Regions from separate parts of the Streptomyces sp. NPDC001700 genome, predicted to be linked through region 2. Evidence: riboswitches for the same ligand, from Rfam matches in the RefSeq annotation. Region 2 holds a riboswitch; the other holds the start of a gene.

What was found. Region 2 has a riboswitch for cyclic di-AMP ahead of ACWC5C_RS33305 (M23 family metallopeptidase). Riboswitches for the same ligand answer to the same signal wherever they lie in the genome.
Region 1: another riboswitch for cyclic di-AMP. It lies ahead of ACWC5C_RS06420 (NlpC/P60 family protein); the one in region 2 lies ahead of ACWC5C_RS33305 (M23 family metallopeptidase).

Annotation. Positions count from the first base shown of each region.
Region 1 is NZ_JBSFGE010000003.1:154,627-162,283, forward strand. Features, by position in the region: gene ACWC5C_RS06410 (peptidoglycan DD-metalloendopeptidase family protein) at 1-727, shown strand, start outside; gene pcrA (DNA helicase PcrA) at 755-3,262, opposite strand; cyclic di-AMP (ydaO/yuaA leader) riboswitch at 3,446-3,640, shown strand; gene ACWC5C_RS06420 (NlpC/P60 family protein) at 3,648-4,847, shown strand; gene ACWC5C_RS06425 (L,D-transpeptidase family protein) at 4,897-5,547, opposite strand; gene ACWC5C_RS06430 (hypothetical protein) at 5,793-6,146, opposite strand; gene ACWC5C_RS06435 (NlpC/P60 family protein) at 6,379-7,467, shown strand; gene ACWC5C_RS06440 (hypothetical protein) at 7,656-7,657, shown strand, end outside.
Region 2 is NZ_JBSFGE010000024.1:88,297-95,953, forward strand. Features, by position in the region: gene ACWC5C_RS33290 (DUF6227 family protein) at 1-226, shown strand, start outside; gene ACWC5C_RS33295 (hypothetical protein) at 363-734, shown strand; gene ACWC5C_RS33300 (PP2C family protein-serine/threonine phosphatase) at 934-2,166, shown strand; cyclic di-AMP (ydaO/yuaA leader) riboswitch at 2,430-2,560, shown strand; gene ACWC5C_RS33305 (M23 family metallopeptidase) at 2,572-3,747, shown strand; gene ACWC5C_RS33310 (aldo/keto reductase) at 3,892-4,848, shown strand; gene ACWC5C_RS33315 (hypothetical protein) at 4,963-5,223, opposite strand; gene ACWC5C_RS33320 (hypothetical protein) at 5,462-5,767, opposite strand; gene ACWC5C_RS33325 (DUF397 domain-containing protein) at 5,772-5,981, opposite strand; gene ACWC5C_RS33330 (DUF397 domain-containing protein) at 6,046-6,255, opposite strand; gene ACWC5C_RS33335 (helix-turn-helix domain-containing protein) at 6,255-7,100, opposite strand; gene ACWC5C_RS33340 (ATP-binding protein) at 7,325-7,657, shown strand, end outside.

The DNA.
Region 1 (7,657 bases), on a different contig from region 2:
CGCCCGCCCCAAGCGCTCCGCTCTCCTCACCGTCGCCGTCCCCTCCGTCTGCGCGCTCGGCGTCACCGCCGTGGCCGCCGCCTCCGTGAGCGGCATGTCCAGCGACAAGAAGGACGACACGACCACGCAGGCCGCGGCGCCCGACGTACAGCCCGTCAAGGCATCCGTCGCCAACAGCGAGATGGACACCCGGCTCGCCGGGGTCGACGACGGAGTCAACGACTTCCGGGACCGCGCCAGCCGTACCCAGGAGCGGATCGACCTCAAGGAGCGCCAAGAGGCCGAGAAGAAGCGCAAGGCCGCGGAGGCGGCGCGCAAGGAGGCGATGCGCCCGAAGTTCGCGCTGCCGGTGGAACAGCACGGGCTGAGCGCGGGCTACGGCCAGGCGGGCATCAACTGGATGTCCCTGCACACCGGGATCGACTTCCCGGTCAGCCAGGGCACGCCCGTCATGGCGGCGACCGACGGCACCGTGCGGACGCAGTGGAACGACGCCTACGGCAACATGGTCATATTGACCGCTCCTGACGGCACGGAGACCTGGTACTGCCACCTCAGCAGCACCAAGATCCGCTCCGGGACCGTCAAGGCCGGGGACGTCATGGCCTACTCGGGCAGCTCCGGCAACTCCACCGGCCCGCATCTGCACTTCGAGGTGCACCCGGGCGGCGGGGAGGCCGTGGACCCGACGCCGTGGCTGCAGAGCCACGGAATCAACCCCAACTAACCGCCCCCGCCCACCAAACCCAAACGCTCAGAGCTTTTCGACCGGCGCGTACCGCAGCAGCAGCCGCTTCGGCTTCTCGCCGCCGAAGTCGATCGTCGCCTCCGCGTTGTCCCCGGCGCCCTTCACGGCCACCACCGTGCCGAGCCCGAACGAGTCGTGCGTCACCCGGTCCCCGATGGCCAGGGAGACCACCGGACGGTCCTTCGCCCGCCGCGTCGCGAAACCGGACGCGGAGGACCCGCCCCGCGAACGCGACGACGACAGCCCTCCCCCGCCGCCCGACGTCATGGCGCCCATCGTCGCCGACGGGGTCGCGGGCCCGGTGCGCCGCCACTGCACGTACTGGTCGGGGATCTCCTCCAGGAAGCGGGACGGCGGGTTGTACGCGGGCGTGCCCCAGGCGCTGCGCATCGTCGACCGGGACAGATACAGCCGCTCGCGGGCGCGCGTGATCCCGACGTACGCCAGCCGCCGCTCCTCCTCCAGCTCCTTGGTCTGGCCGAGCGCGCGCATGTGCGGGAAGACCCCGTCCTCCATGCCGCTGAGGAAGACCACCGGGAACTCCAGCCCCTTGGCCGTGTGCAGCGTCATCAGCGTGATGACCCCGGCGCCCTCCTCGTCCTCGTCCGGGATCTGGTCGGAGTCGGCGACGAGCGCGACCTGCTCCAGGAACTCCGCGAGCGTGCCGGGGTTCTCCTCGCCCCGGTCCTGCTCGAACTCCAGCGCCACCGACGCCAGCTCCTGGAGGTTCTCGATACGGGTCTCGTCCTGCGGATCGGTGGACGCCTGCAGCTCCGCCAGATAGCCGGTGCGCTCCAGCACGGCCTCCAGGACGGTCGCCGGGCCCGCGCCCGACTCCACGATGGTCCGCAGCTCCTCCATGAGCGTGTTGAACCGCTTGACCGCGTTCGCCGAGCGGGCCGCCATGCCGTACGCCTCGTCGACGCGGCGCAGCGCCTGCGGGAAGGTGATCTTCTCGCGCGACGCGAGCGCGTCGATCATCGCTTCCGCGCGGTCGCCGATGCCGCGCTTGGGCACGTTCATGATGCGGCGCAGCGGTACGGCGTCCTCGGGGTTGGCCAGCACGCGCAGGTACGCGAGGACGTCGCGGACCTCCTTGCGCTCGTAGAAGCGGACGCCGCCGACGACCTTGTACGGCAGGCCGACCCGGATGAAGATTTCCTCGAAGACACGGGACTGGGCGTTGGTGCGGTAGAAGACCGCGACGTCCCCGGCGCGGGCGTCCCCCGCGTCCGTCAGCCGGTCGATCTCGTCGGCGACGAACTGGGCCTCGTCGTGCTCGGTGTCGGCGACGTAGCCGGTGATGGTGGCGCCGGTGCCCGCCTCGGTCCACAGGTTCTTCGGGCGGCGGTTCTCGTTGCGCTCGATGACGGCGTTGGCCGCGCTCAGGATGGTCTGGGTGGAGCGGTAGTTCTGCTCCAGCAGGATCGTCCGCGCGGTGGGGTAGTCCTCCTCGAACTGGAGGATGTTACGGATCGTGGCGCCCCGGAACGCGTAGATCGACTGGTCGGCGTCGCCCACGACGCACAGCTCCCCGGCCGCCACGTCTTCGGTGTCCGTGCCGACCAGCTCGCGCACCAGCGTGTACTGAGCGTGGTTGGTGTCCTGGTACTCGTCGACCATGACGTGCCGGAAGCGGCGGCGGTAGTGCTCGGAGACGTCCGGGAACGCCTGGAGCAGGTTGACCGTGGTCATGATGATGTCGTCGAAGTCGAGGGCGTTGGCCTCGCGCAGCCGCGACTGGTACATCGCGTACGCCTCGGCGAGCGTCTTCTCGAAGCCGTCCGCCGCTTGCCCGGCGAAGGTCTCCTCGTCGATCAGCTCGTTCTTCAGGTTGGAGATCTTGGCGCTGAACGACTTCGGCGGGAACTTCTTCGGGTCGAGGTCGAGATCCCGGCACACCAGCGCCATCAGCCGCTTCGAGTCGGCGGCGTCGTAGATCGAGAACGATGAGGTGAAGCCCAGCTTCTTCGACTCGCGGCGCAGGATGCGCACGCACGCGCTGTGGAACGTCATCACCCACATGGCGTTCGCGCGCGGGCCGACCAGCTCCTCGACCCGCTCCTTCATCTCGCCCGCCGCCTTGTTGGTGAAGGTGATGGCGAGGATCTGGCCGGGGTGCACATGGCGGGTGCCGAGCAGATACGCGATGCGGTGGGTGAGCACCCGGGTCTTGCCGGACCCGGCCCCCGCGACGATCAGCAGCGGCGAGCCGGTGTGCTCCACGGCGGCCCGCTGCTGCTCGTTCAGCCCCTCCAGGAGCGCCGCCGGGTCGATGGCGGGGCGCGGCGCGCCGTCCCGGTAGTACGCCTCTCTGGGGGCGCCGCTCGGCACCGGCGCGTCGAAGGCGCCCGTGAAGAGGTGGTGCGGCACCTCTTCACCGCCGGAACCGCCGCCGGGATCACCGCCGGAGTGATCGGCCGGGCCCGGGTGTGCGGAATCCTCGGGCGGCGGGGGCTCCTCGTCCGGAGGCCCGAGATTCGCCAGGAAGCTGTCGTCAAAGAGGCTGCTCATCGCTCACCGAGTCTAGGCGGCCGCACTGACAGCCTACGCATGGACCGCATATGGATGTCACGAAACGGTTTCGGGCATATCGGCCAACAGCCTTCACAGGAGCCCCACGAGTTGGCTACGGTCCTCCCTCAGGCAGTCCGTACACCCGTCGGCGAACCGCGTCGGCCCGGGCGGCCTCCGCCGAGTCCGGCCACGCCGCAAAGCGCCCGGAGCCGGGGACCCACAACGCAACATGGGGTGAATCGGCCCGAGCTGCGCGGTACGACACGTACGTACGGCATGTACGACGTGACCGTCCCGCCCGCGCACGGCCGTAGGGCAACCTTCCGTACCGCCCGAACCCGACAGCTAACCCGGTAGGCGGTCCACGGAAGGAGCGCCTCCCTTGGCGTCGCACCGCAAGCCGCGGACCCGAATACCCACCTACGCCTCGTCCACCGGGCGCCGCACGGCCGTCGGATTCACCACCGCCGCCCTCGCCTCCGTCACCCTCCTGTCCCAGACCGCGAACGCCGCCCCGGGCGACCCGAAGCCCGGCACCACGCAGTCGATCGAGGCGGTCAAGGAGAAGGTGGACTCGCTCTACCACCAGGCGGAAACCGCCACCCAGCACTACAACTCCGCCAAGGAGCGCTCCGAGCAGCAGGCCACCAAGGTCAACCGGCTGCTGGACAAGGTCGCCGAGAACACGGAGAAGCTCAACGAGGCCCGCCGCACGCTCGGCACGTACGCCGCGGCCCAGTACCGCGACGGCGGCATGACGTCGAGCGCCGCGAGCCTGCTGTTCTCCAACGACCCGCAGGACCTCTTCGACCAGTCCCATCTGATGAGCCGGATGGCCGGTTCGCAGAAGCGGGCCGTCGACGACTTCCAGACGCAGGCGGCGAAGGCCGCCAAGGAGCGCCGCGAGGCCGCGCAGAGCCTGGCGTCGCTGACCGAGACCCAGCGCGAGCTGAAGACCAAGAAGAAGTCCGTCCAGGACAAGCTCACGCAGGCCCGGCAGCTGCTGGCCAACCTGACCGCCAAGGAGAAGGCGCGGCTGGCGGCGATCGAGAAGAAGAAGGACGAGGAGGCGCGGCGCAAGGCGGCCGAGCTGGCCGAGAAGCAGCGGGAGGCGGCGGCCAAGGAGAAGCAGCGGCAGGAGCAGGAGCAGCCGTCGAGCGGCGCTTCCTCTTCCGGTTCCGGTTCCAGCACGGGCACGGGCACCGGCACCGGTTCCGGAAGCACCACCACCGGCACCAAGGCGGCCAAGGCGATCGACTTCGCGGAGTCGCAGCTCGGCAAGCCGTACGTCTGGGGCGCCACCGGGCCCAACTCCTACGACTGCTCAGGGCTCACCCAGGCCGCCTGGAAGGCCGCCGGTGTCTCGCTGCCGCGCACCACGTGGGACCAGGTGAAGGCCGGTACGCGCGTCTCGACCTCCGAACTCAAACCCGGTGATCTCGTCTTCTTCTACGACGACATCAGCCACGTCGGGCTCTACATCGGCGACGGCATGATGATCCACGCCCCGAAGCCGGGCGACGTGGTGAAGAAGGCGCCGATCACCGAGATGCCGATCTACGGGAGCGTCCGGCCCGCATAGGTCCGGTGCGGCTGCCCGGCCACGTGCCCGGGCAGCCGCTGTTTCCCGGTTACGTGCCCGGCTTGCGGCCGTACACGTACACGTCGTCCCCGTTCCGCAACAGGCTCCAGTACTTCTTGGCGTCGCCGGAGCGCATGTTGACGCAGCCGTGGGAGCCGGGCGGGGACCAGACGCTTCCCGCGATGGAGTGGAAGGCCTGACCGCCGTCGAAGAACTGGCTGTACGGCATGGCCACGTCGTAAATCGTCGACCAGTGGTTCTTGTTCCGCCAGTAGATCTTCTTCAGCCCGGTGCGGGTCTCGTACTTGTCCCGCCCGGTGCGCACCGGCACCGGCCCGAACACCAGCCGTGAGCCGTCCTGCACCCAGCTGAGCTGGCGAGTGAGGTCGACGCAGGCGATGCGGCCCTTGTTGGTGGGGCACTTGCGCGCCGCGTTGGGGTTACGCCCCGCCGCGTTCTGCGCGTTGATCAGCTTCATGACGCCCCAGGTGACGGGGCCCGCGTAGCCGATGGTCGGGCTGATGCCGTGGTTGATCTGGAACGTCCGCGTCGCGCGGCAGTCCCCCGAGGACTGCCGACCGTCGACGGGACGACCGAGGAACTTCTCCACCTGCTTCTGATACGGACCCGTGCTCGCCGTACACGCCGTCGCCGCCTGCGCCGGTGCCGCACCGAGTGCGACGGTCAGCGGCACCACCATGCCCGCCATACCCAACGCGACCGCCGTACGGCGGCGCCATGCCGCGAATCTTCCCTCTGCCCCCATTGCGCGCTCCCTCCGGGCTTGCCCTTGACGGGTAAGACAGTCGAAGGGTGCGTCGGGTTGCGCTTACAGGTGCGATTTCCCCCATTCCGCCCCTTCGCGCCCCCTGGTCGGGGGCGCGGCGGCGTGAGACAAACTGATGGACTGTCAGGAGCAGGGGTCGGGCGGTCAGGTCCAAACGGTCAGGTCCAGAGCACGGCGATGAAGATGTTCACCGTCGTCAGCGCGCCGACCGCGCCGAACACCGCGGGCTCCACCTTCTCCTCGTCCCGCTTCACGTACACCAGCCCCAGGATCACGACCAGCAGCGCCAGCTTCACGCCGATCTTGACCGTGTTCACGGTCTGATCGTCCGCCTGGTTCAGCCCGACCAGCGCGGCGCCCGTGACCAGCATGGTCAGGGCGCCGTGCAGCATCCCCGGCGTCATCCGCGCGCCGCCCCCGCGTACCGCCGTGAGCTGGGAGAGGAAGCCGCCCAGCAGCGCGGCGATGCCGACGATGTGCAGGCCGACGAACACATTGATGACTACGTCCATGGCACCGGAGACTAGCGCCGCACATATCACCGCCAGTCACCCGGGTGCACCCTGATCGGCACATCGGTCACAGCCGCCCCGATCCCGCCCACCCCACGCCGTCCTCGTGATCAGCAGACGCCACCGGGGGACGAATCCGTCCACCTCCGTTCATCCCAGCGCGCCGCGCCACCGACCGGCCTACCTTCCCCTCACAAGAAGCACGATCCCGTACGAAAGGTGAGTCGCCGCAGTGGCGCCGCAGCCCCCCACGAAGCCGAAGCAGCGGCACCGCACGTCGCTCACCGGCACCGCCCTCCGGACCACCACCATCCGGACCACCACCTTCCGGACCGCCGCGACCCTCGCCCTCGCGGGCGCCGCCTCCGCGACCGTCCTCCCGGGCGTCGGGCACGCCGAGCCCCGTCTGACGTCCGCCCAGGTGAAGGCGAAGGTCGACGCGTACCAGCGGGAGGCGGAGGAGGCCACCGAGAAGTACGACGGCGCCCGGGCCGCGACCGACAAGGCGCGGCGGTCGCTCCACCGGTTACGCGACGAGGCGGGCCGCCGCACCGCCCGCCTCAACACGGCACGTAACGCCCTCGGCGCCTTCGCCACCGCCCAGTACCGCTCCGGCACCGTCGCCCCCGCCCTTCAGCTGGCCCTCTCCTCCTCCCCCGGCCAGTACCTCCAGCGCGCCTCGCTCGCCGACCGCGCGGGCGACCGCCAGGCGGCGACGATCGCGCGCATCACCCGCGAGGAGCGGTCCCTGCGCCGGGTCCGGGACGAGGCGACCGGCCGCCTCCGTACGCTGCGTACCGCGCAGGCTGCCGCGTCCCGCCACAAGCACACGGTCCAGGAGAAGCTGGCCGCGGCCGACGCGCTGCTGACGAAGCTGACCCGCGAACAGCGCGACCGCCTGCGCGACGCCGCCGCCCAGGACGACGCCCGTACCGCGTCAGCGCCCCGGCACAGCGCCTCCGCCCGGACGGGCGGCCGGGCGGCCCGCGCCATCTCCTTCGCGTACGGGGCGATCGGCAAGCCGTACGTCTGGGGCGCGACCGGGCCGCACGGCTACGACTGCTCAGGGCTCACCCAGGCCGCCTGGCACGCCGCCGGGGTGGCCCTGCCGCGTACCACCTACACCCAGATCAACACCGGCCGCCGCATCTCGCGCGGCGAACTCGCCCCCGGTGACCTGGTCTTCTTCTACTCCGGCATCAGCCATGTCGGCCTCTACATCGGCAACGGCCAGATGATCCACGCGCCGCGCCCCGGCGCTCCGGTCCGGGTGGCCCCGATCGACCAGATGCCCTTCGCGGGCGCGGCCCGCCCGGCCTAGCTGAGGACTCACCGGCCTGGCCGGTCCGTTCGGGCACCGTGATTGCCCTCAGGAAGGTACGGACGGCCGTTCCCCTGGGCGTCGCCCGTGGGCAACGGTAGGGGCGGGAGGTAAGAACGTCTATGCGTACCCGCGAGGAACGACAGGGCGATGGCGTGCGCGGGCGTGTCCGGCCTCCCGCCCGCGCAGT
Region 2 (7,657 bases):
CGCCCTCGCCCCCAAGCCCCGCCGCCGCTCCGGCGGCCCCGACGCCACCTGGTGCCGCTTCTACGAGCACGCCTTCCTGCTCGCGGGCGGGGACGAGATCGTGCTGTGGGAGCTGGAGCACAACCTGACCCGGGACGGGCGGCTGGTGTGCGAGGTCTACCTCGACGAGGTGTCGGCGGAGCTGGCGGCCGACCGCCACGCCCGCGCCCTCGGTGTCGACCTCTGAGGCAGCGATTTCCGAATAGTCCGACAGTGGGCCCATCGGGTGAAGTGTGTGCGCGCCTCCCCGATGTCGCGGATGTCCTTCCGTTCAATCGGAACGTGTGGTTTTCCGCGGATTCGGCTTTTCTGGAGGAAATCAAGTGAACATCGGAATGAAGGCGGCTGCCCTGACCATTGCGGCCGGTGCCCTGGTCCTGGGGGGCGCGGCTGGAGCGTCCGCTCACGGTGGTTACGGGGGCTTCGACCCGTTCGGGACGATCCAGACCAACGCGTGCGACACGGCGGTCGGCACCATCATCGAGGGCGCCGTGACCGCCCCGTCGGGCGACATCAACATCGCCTCCAACTGCATCAACTTCACCAACGGCACTGCGGCCGTCCAGAGCAACGACTGTGACACCGCCGTCGGTACGATCGTCGGCGCCGCCGCGCTCGCCCCGACGGGTGACACCACCATCGGCAGCAACTGCAGCAACATCGCTCTCGGCAACGACGGCTACGGCCGCGGCTGACGCTCACCGAGCCCTGGCGAACGCCACGGCTTCCCCTGCGGCCCCGGATGCTTGCCATCCGGGGCCGCAGTGCGTCTCCGACGCACCCACATGGCCGCCACCGACTCGCACCGCACCCCGGCACCCGGAAGCCTGATGACGGGATCACGGATAGACGGGGTCACGGATTCAGGGAAAGCGGGAGAAGCCGGTGGTGCGGGTGCGAGGGAGCAGGGCGCGTCCGGACGCCCGTACGCCCGCCGCCCCCGACTCCTCCGGCGCGGCCGCCGGTCTCATCACGGCCGAGGAGGCCGTCCAGGCCTCGCCGGGGCGCCGGCTGGCCCCGTGGACTCCCACCCTCCTCCTGCTCGGCGGCGTCGCCTTCGACCTCGCCGCCCCGGCCCCGTACACCGCCTCCCCCTTCTTCGCCGCGGCCCCGCTGGTCGCGGCCTCCCTCTTCCCGCTGCGGCAGACCATCATCACGACGGTCCTCGCCCTCACCGCCGTCTGTCTGCTGGCGGAGCTGCACGGCGTACGGGACCCGACCCAGGCGGCGACCGAGATCGCCACGGTGGCCACCGTCGCCCTGCTCGCGCTCGTGATCAACCGCGTCGTACGCCGAGGCGACCGGCGGCTGGCCTCGGCGCGCGGCATCGCGGAGGCGGCGCAGCGGGCCGTGCTGCCCGTACCGCCCGCCCGTATCGCCGGTCTCGACGTCGCGGCGCGCTATGTGGCGGCCGAGCGGTACGCCGCGATCGGCGGCGACCTGTACGCGGTGCAGGACACCCCGCACGGCGTACGGCTGATCGTCGGGGACGTCCGGGGCAAGGGGCTGCAGGCCGTGGAGGTCGTCGCGGTCCTCATCGGCGCGTTCCGGGAGGCGGCGGAGCAGGAGTCGACGCTGGAGGGGCTGGCGGGGCGGCTGGAGCGGGCGCTGCGGCGCGAGGGCGCCCGGCGGGCCGAGCTGGAGGCGTTCGAGGGGTTCACCACCGCCGTACTCGGCGAGATCCCGCGCGGCGACTCCACCCTCCGCCTCATCAACCGAGGCCACCCCGCGCCCCTGCTGCTGCCCGGCGACGGCGAGGTGCGCCCGCTGGAGCCGGAGACGGCCGCGCTGCCGCTGGGGATGGGCGAACTCGGCGGGTGGCCCGACCGGGTGACGGAGCTGCGGTTCCCGGAGGACGCCACGCTGCTGCTGTTCACGGACGGGGTGACCGAGGCCCGCGACCGGCACGGCACCTTCTACGTCCCCGAGGAGCGGCTGCGCGGCCGCCGCTTCGCCGGACCGGGCGGGTTGCTCGACGCGCTGGTGGAGGACGTAGCGCTGCACTCGGGCGGGGAGACCTCGGACGACATGGCGCTGCTCGCGGTGCGGCGCCCGCCCGGAGCGAACGGAACGACGCCGAACGGAACGACACCCCCCGCTCCGGACACGGACCGTAGCCAACCGTGACGGGCGCGCATAACGATTGACACACGATCAGCCCGCAGGAGGTTTTTGCCATCCCTTTTCAAGTGGGGTGAAACGTCCTCATCTGTCCTTCCTTGGTTACTAAGTTCATGCCAAAGCTACGCGGATTCTTCAGAAGAGCTTGGAATCATGTCGCGCTCTCTATTAACGTTCGATAACGCAGCGCGGTCGACACAGCCGTCGCAAGGGCGGCACCGTGCGCCGTCGCCGAATCCCGTTACGTGCAGCGCCAGCACCACCAGCAGCACCAGGCACTACCAGCACCAGGGAACCGGGGAACCACCACCTTGGGGTGAATCGGGTCGAACCTGACCCGTAGGAGACCTTCCTGCTCCGAACCCGTCAGCTAACCCGGTAGGCGAGAGGGAAGGAAAGGAGTGCGCCCCGGTGGCGTCCAACAGGTCCGTACTGGACGAAGCTCCGTACCGCTCGCCCGGTACCGGCATCGGCACAGCGACCGCGTACGGAGTCGGCTTCGACGCCGGAGCCGGCGCCCGACCCACGGTCGGCCTCGGTGCCGAACCGGATGAGCCGTCCCTGGGCAAGGAAGCCGTCTGGGACGAGTGGAACCCCACCGAGGAGTCCATCGCTCCGCTGCGCGGCAGGCACCGCGTCGTCAAGCAGCGCGGCGGCACCATGGCCCGCAGCGGCGCCGTCCTCGGCGTCGGCGTCATCGCGGCGGTCGGCGCGGGCGGCATGGCGACCGCCAAGGACCGTCCGGCCGCACCCATCTCCATGCCGGACCTCGCCCACGTCGCCGACGAGGTCAAGGCCCAGCTGCCCGCCGCCAAGGACCTGCCCGGCATCGGCTCCCTGATGGCCGACGACCAGGGCTCCGCCCAGCCCGCCGCGGCCACCCTCGCCACGAGCGGCGCCGACTCGGGCGAGGCGCTGCGCACCCGCATCCTCCAGCAGGCCGAGAGCCAGCAGACCGCGGCGGACGACGACCGGCGCGAGGCCGCGGCGCGGGCCGCCGCGAAGGCCGCCGCCGACGACGCCGCGAAGGCCGCGGCCAAGGCCCGCGACCTGGCGGACCAGAAGAAGGCCGAGGCCGCCGCCAAGAAGAAGGCCGCCGAGGCCGCCAAGGCGAAGGAAGCGGCCGAGAAGAAGGCCGCCGCGGCCGCCAAGGCCGCCGACACCCCCGCCAAGACCTCCACCTCCACCTCCGCCGGGTTCACCCTCCCCGTCGCCTCGTACACCCTGACCGCGGGCTTCGGCCAGGCCGGCGACATCTGGTCCGCCGACCACACCGGCCAGGACTTCGCCGCCCCGACCGGCACCCCGGTCAAGGCGGTGGGCGGCGGCACGATCACCCAGGCGGGCTGGGCCGGTTCGTACGGCTACCGCATCGTGCTCAAGCTCGATGACGGCACCGAGATCTGGTACTGCCACCTGTCGTCCATGGTCGTCACCTCGGGCAAGGTGTCCTCGGGCGAGACCATCGGCCGCGTCGGCGCCACCGGCAACGTCACCGGCCCCCACCTCCACCTGGAGGTGCGACCGGGCGGCGGCTCCCCGATCGCCCCGCTGACCTGGCTGCGCGACCACGGGCTGAACCCGTGACCCCCTGATCCGGCCGTCGCCGCGGCGACGGCCCCTCGCTCCGGCGGCTCTGGCGCTCTCTCCCCCCTTGACGCCAGGGCCGCCGGTTCTGTTTGTCCCCCGCCACCGGAATAGACGGGTCCGCCGGAGACGTTGTCGATACGTATGACTGAGACCCGCGAGAACACCCGTAAGAACATCGGCAGCCTGTCCGTCTTCCCGCTCTCCCTGGGCGGCAATGTCTTCGGCTGGACGGCCGACGAGGCCGAGTCCTTCGAGGTGCTCGACGCGTACGCGGCGGCGGGTGGCAACTTCATCGACACCGCCGACGTCTACTCCGCCTGGGCGCCCGGCAACAAGGGCGGCGAGTCCGAGACCGTCCTCGGCAAGTGGTTCGCCTCCCGTGGCAACCGCGACGACATCATCCTCGCCACCAAGGTGGGCGCCGGCGCCCCGGAGCCCCGCGGACTCTCCTCCTCCGCCATCAAGTCCGGCCTGGACGAGTCCCTCCAGCGCCTGGGCACGGATTACGTCGACCTCTACTACACCCACTTCGACGACACGTCGGTGGAGGTGGACGAGATCATCTCCACCCTCGACGAGCTGGTGAAGGCGGGCAAGATCCGCGAGATCGCCGCCTCCAACATCTCCGCCGAGCGCCTCGAGGCCTCCCTCGACTTCTCCACCAGGGAGAACCTGGCCCGCTACGTCGCCCTCCAGCCCCACTACAACCTGGTCTCGCGCGACACCTTCGAGGGCGAGCTGGCCGACGTCGCCGCCCGCCACGGCCTGGCGACGCTCCCGTACTACTCCCTCGCGTCCGGCTTCCTCACCGGCAAGTACCGCCCCGGCACCACGGTCGACAGCGCCCGCTCCACGGGCGCCGCCCAGCACCTGGAGACCGAGCGCGGCCAGAAGGTCCTCGCCGCCCTCGACGACGTGGCCGCCAACCACAACGCCGACCACGCCACCGTCGCCCTCGCCTGGCTCGCCGCCCAGCCGACCGTGGTCGCCCCCATCGCCAGCGCCCGCGTCCCGGCCCAACTCCCGGCCCTCCTGGCCTCGGTAGACCTCCACCTCACGGACCCGGAACTGAACCTCCTGACGTCCGCCTCGGACTGAGCCCTTGGGTTGTGCGCTGGGAGTCCCGGGGCGACATGCACGAGGCGTTTCTCCAACTCGCTCAGTGCATGATCCTCGCCCGGAGACTCCCAGCTTTTTACTCCTTAAGCCGCCTCAGTCCTCATCGGTGGTGTTGAAGCAGCTGACACTGATGATGACGGTGTTGTTGGCGACCGGGGAGTCGTCCCCGACGTTCCCGGTGGTGACGTCACCGTTGGTGAAGCTGATGTCGCCGGTGCTGACGCTGCACGCCTGGACGTTGGCAGGCGGAACCTCGTGGTCCGTGCCACCGTGGGCGGCCGCGGTGCCGGTCCCGAGGAGCACCAGGCTGCCGGCGGTCGCGGCCAGGAGGGCCACCTTCTTCGCGATCTGCATGATTCCTCCGTCTGAAGCGCAATCGGATGTCGACTGTCACTTCAGATTTAAGAGAAAATCATGAAAAAGTACTGCAGGAAGCGCCGGGATTGATCCACACGGCCCAAGGACTGTCCTTCCGTCACCTCCAATGGCGCAGTGACGCGCCCGCGGTGCTGCGGTGCCGGGATACCGAAGACGGTCACGGGCCGACGGATCAGGCGATGCGGATGCCCACCGACCGCGTGTCCGGACGCCCCTACGCCCCGCGCCGATCGGCCAGCACCCACGAAGCGGCGGCGACCCCACCGGCAACTCCGAAGACGGACGGCCACGCCCCGACCTTCTTCGCCAGCGGATGGGACCCGGCGAACGCGGCCACGTACAACCCGCTGAGCGCAGCCGCCGTCCCGTTCCCGGCCTTGTCCCGCCACCCCTTGGCGGCCACGGCCCCGGCCGCCGCCAGCGCGACCCCACCGAGCGGCCGCCTCTTGGTCCACCGGGCGACCCCGTATCCCCCGACCAACCCACCCGCAGCCACCAGCCCCGCCGGTACTCCAGCCATGCCGCTACCTCCCACTCCTTGGGTCAGCCCAGCTCATCCCGCCGCAGGGCCGTGACGAAGTCCCCCACGCGCCCTGCGTGAACCCGAGTACGGGCCCATCCGGACGCTTCGAGTCCCGTACGGCGGTCTCGTGGTCCGGCAGCTTCGCCGTCTCCACGCAGTTGCCCCCGCTCCCGTTGCTGTAGCTGCTCTTGTGCCAGTTGAGCGATGTCATGCGTCCACTCCTCGCATCGTTGGCGATGTAGGTACGGGACGGTCATGGTCGGCGAAACGGGGCCTCAGCCCAACTCCCCGCCCTGCACCGCTGCCACGAAGTCTGCCCATGCACGGTCCGAAAACCCGAGCACGGCCCCGCCCGGCTCCTTCGAGTCCCGTACAGCGGCCCTGCCGGGGAGCAAGGCCGCTTCGACGCATTCAGTGTTCCCGGGGCCGCTGTACGAGGACGTGAACCAGCCGCCGTCTCTCTCAGGTATGCAGGGCTCGCGCATCAGATCTCCTCACGGACGCGTTCGATGAGGGCGGAGGACGAGGCCATGTCCAGCGCCTGAGCGCGAAGGTAGTCGAACGCGAGCCGGTAGCGCTCCAGTTCCTCGTCCTTCTCCATGAAGAGCGAGCCGACGTGGATGTCGACGTACACCACGTCCAGCGACGGCTCCGCGCCGCCGAGGATCACGAAGCTCCCCATGGCCGCCGAGTGCGCGCCCTTCGCGAAGGGCAGCACCTGGAGCGTGATGTCGGGCGACGCGTTGGCCCGCAGCAGGTGGTCCAGCTGCTCCCGCATCACCTCGCGCGAGCCGACCACGCGCCGGATCACCGACTCGTCGAGGATGGCCCATAGATGCGGCGGCTTCGGCCGGTTCAGGATCTCCTGCCGCTTCATACGGATGTCGACCAGGCGCTCGACCTCTTCCGCGGACAACCGCATCTCGGAGGCGTGCTGCACCGCTTCCGTGTAGCCGCGGGTCTGCAGGAGCCCCGGCACGTAGAGGCAGGCGAAGTGATCCTCGCGTACTGCTTCGTCCTCCAGCGTGAACAGCAGGTTCATGGTCTCCGGGAGTGAGTCCGCGAACGAGGTCCACCACCCCTGCCGCTTGGCGTCCTTGGCCAGGCCGACGACGGCCTTCCGCTCCGCTTCGCTCGCCCCGTACTCCCGGCACAGCGCGTCCACGATGGGCCACTTCACGGGCCCTTCCTGCGTCTCGTACCGGCTGACGGTCGCCTTCGAGACCCCGACGAGCCGACCGGCCTCCTCCAGCGTCATCCCCTTGCGGGCCCGGAACTTGCGCATCATGGCGCCGAGCTGACGGCGACGAGTGGTGGCCCGCGCTGGCATGACGGCTACCTCTTCCTCTGAGGCTGGCGGTGAAGGACGAGGCCAGCGGCAACAAGGCTATGGCCGGGCGAAGTTGGCGAACCACCGATTCACCCTTTCGAGATTCCATGAGAAGTTACATGGTGAGACTTCTCGCGCCATACTCTCAGAAGTGAAGCTACGCAGCGCAGCCGTACGGACACGGCTTGGCGCAGTGCTGTCGTAGCGCCCAAGGGAGTGTGGCCATGTACCGCTACGCAGTCACCGAACCCCAACCCCGCCGATGCGTCCTCCCCTTCGCGGCGGACCCTTCCCAACTGGCCGATCTCCGCCGAGCCGTGAGAGCTGAACTCGCCGCGTGGGGTATGTCGTCTCTCGCCCACGAGGTGGAGCTGATCACCACGGAGCTGGCGTCGAACGTGATCAAACACGTCGGTGAGGGCTCCGCCGCCACCCTCGTCCTCGACGCCGGAGCAGACCAGCTCCGAGTGGAGCTGCACGACAAGAGCGACAAGGAGCCTCAGCGCCTCCACCCGACGTACGACGACGAATCCGGCCGCGGCCTGCAACTCCTCACG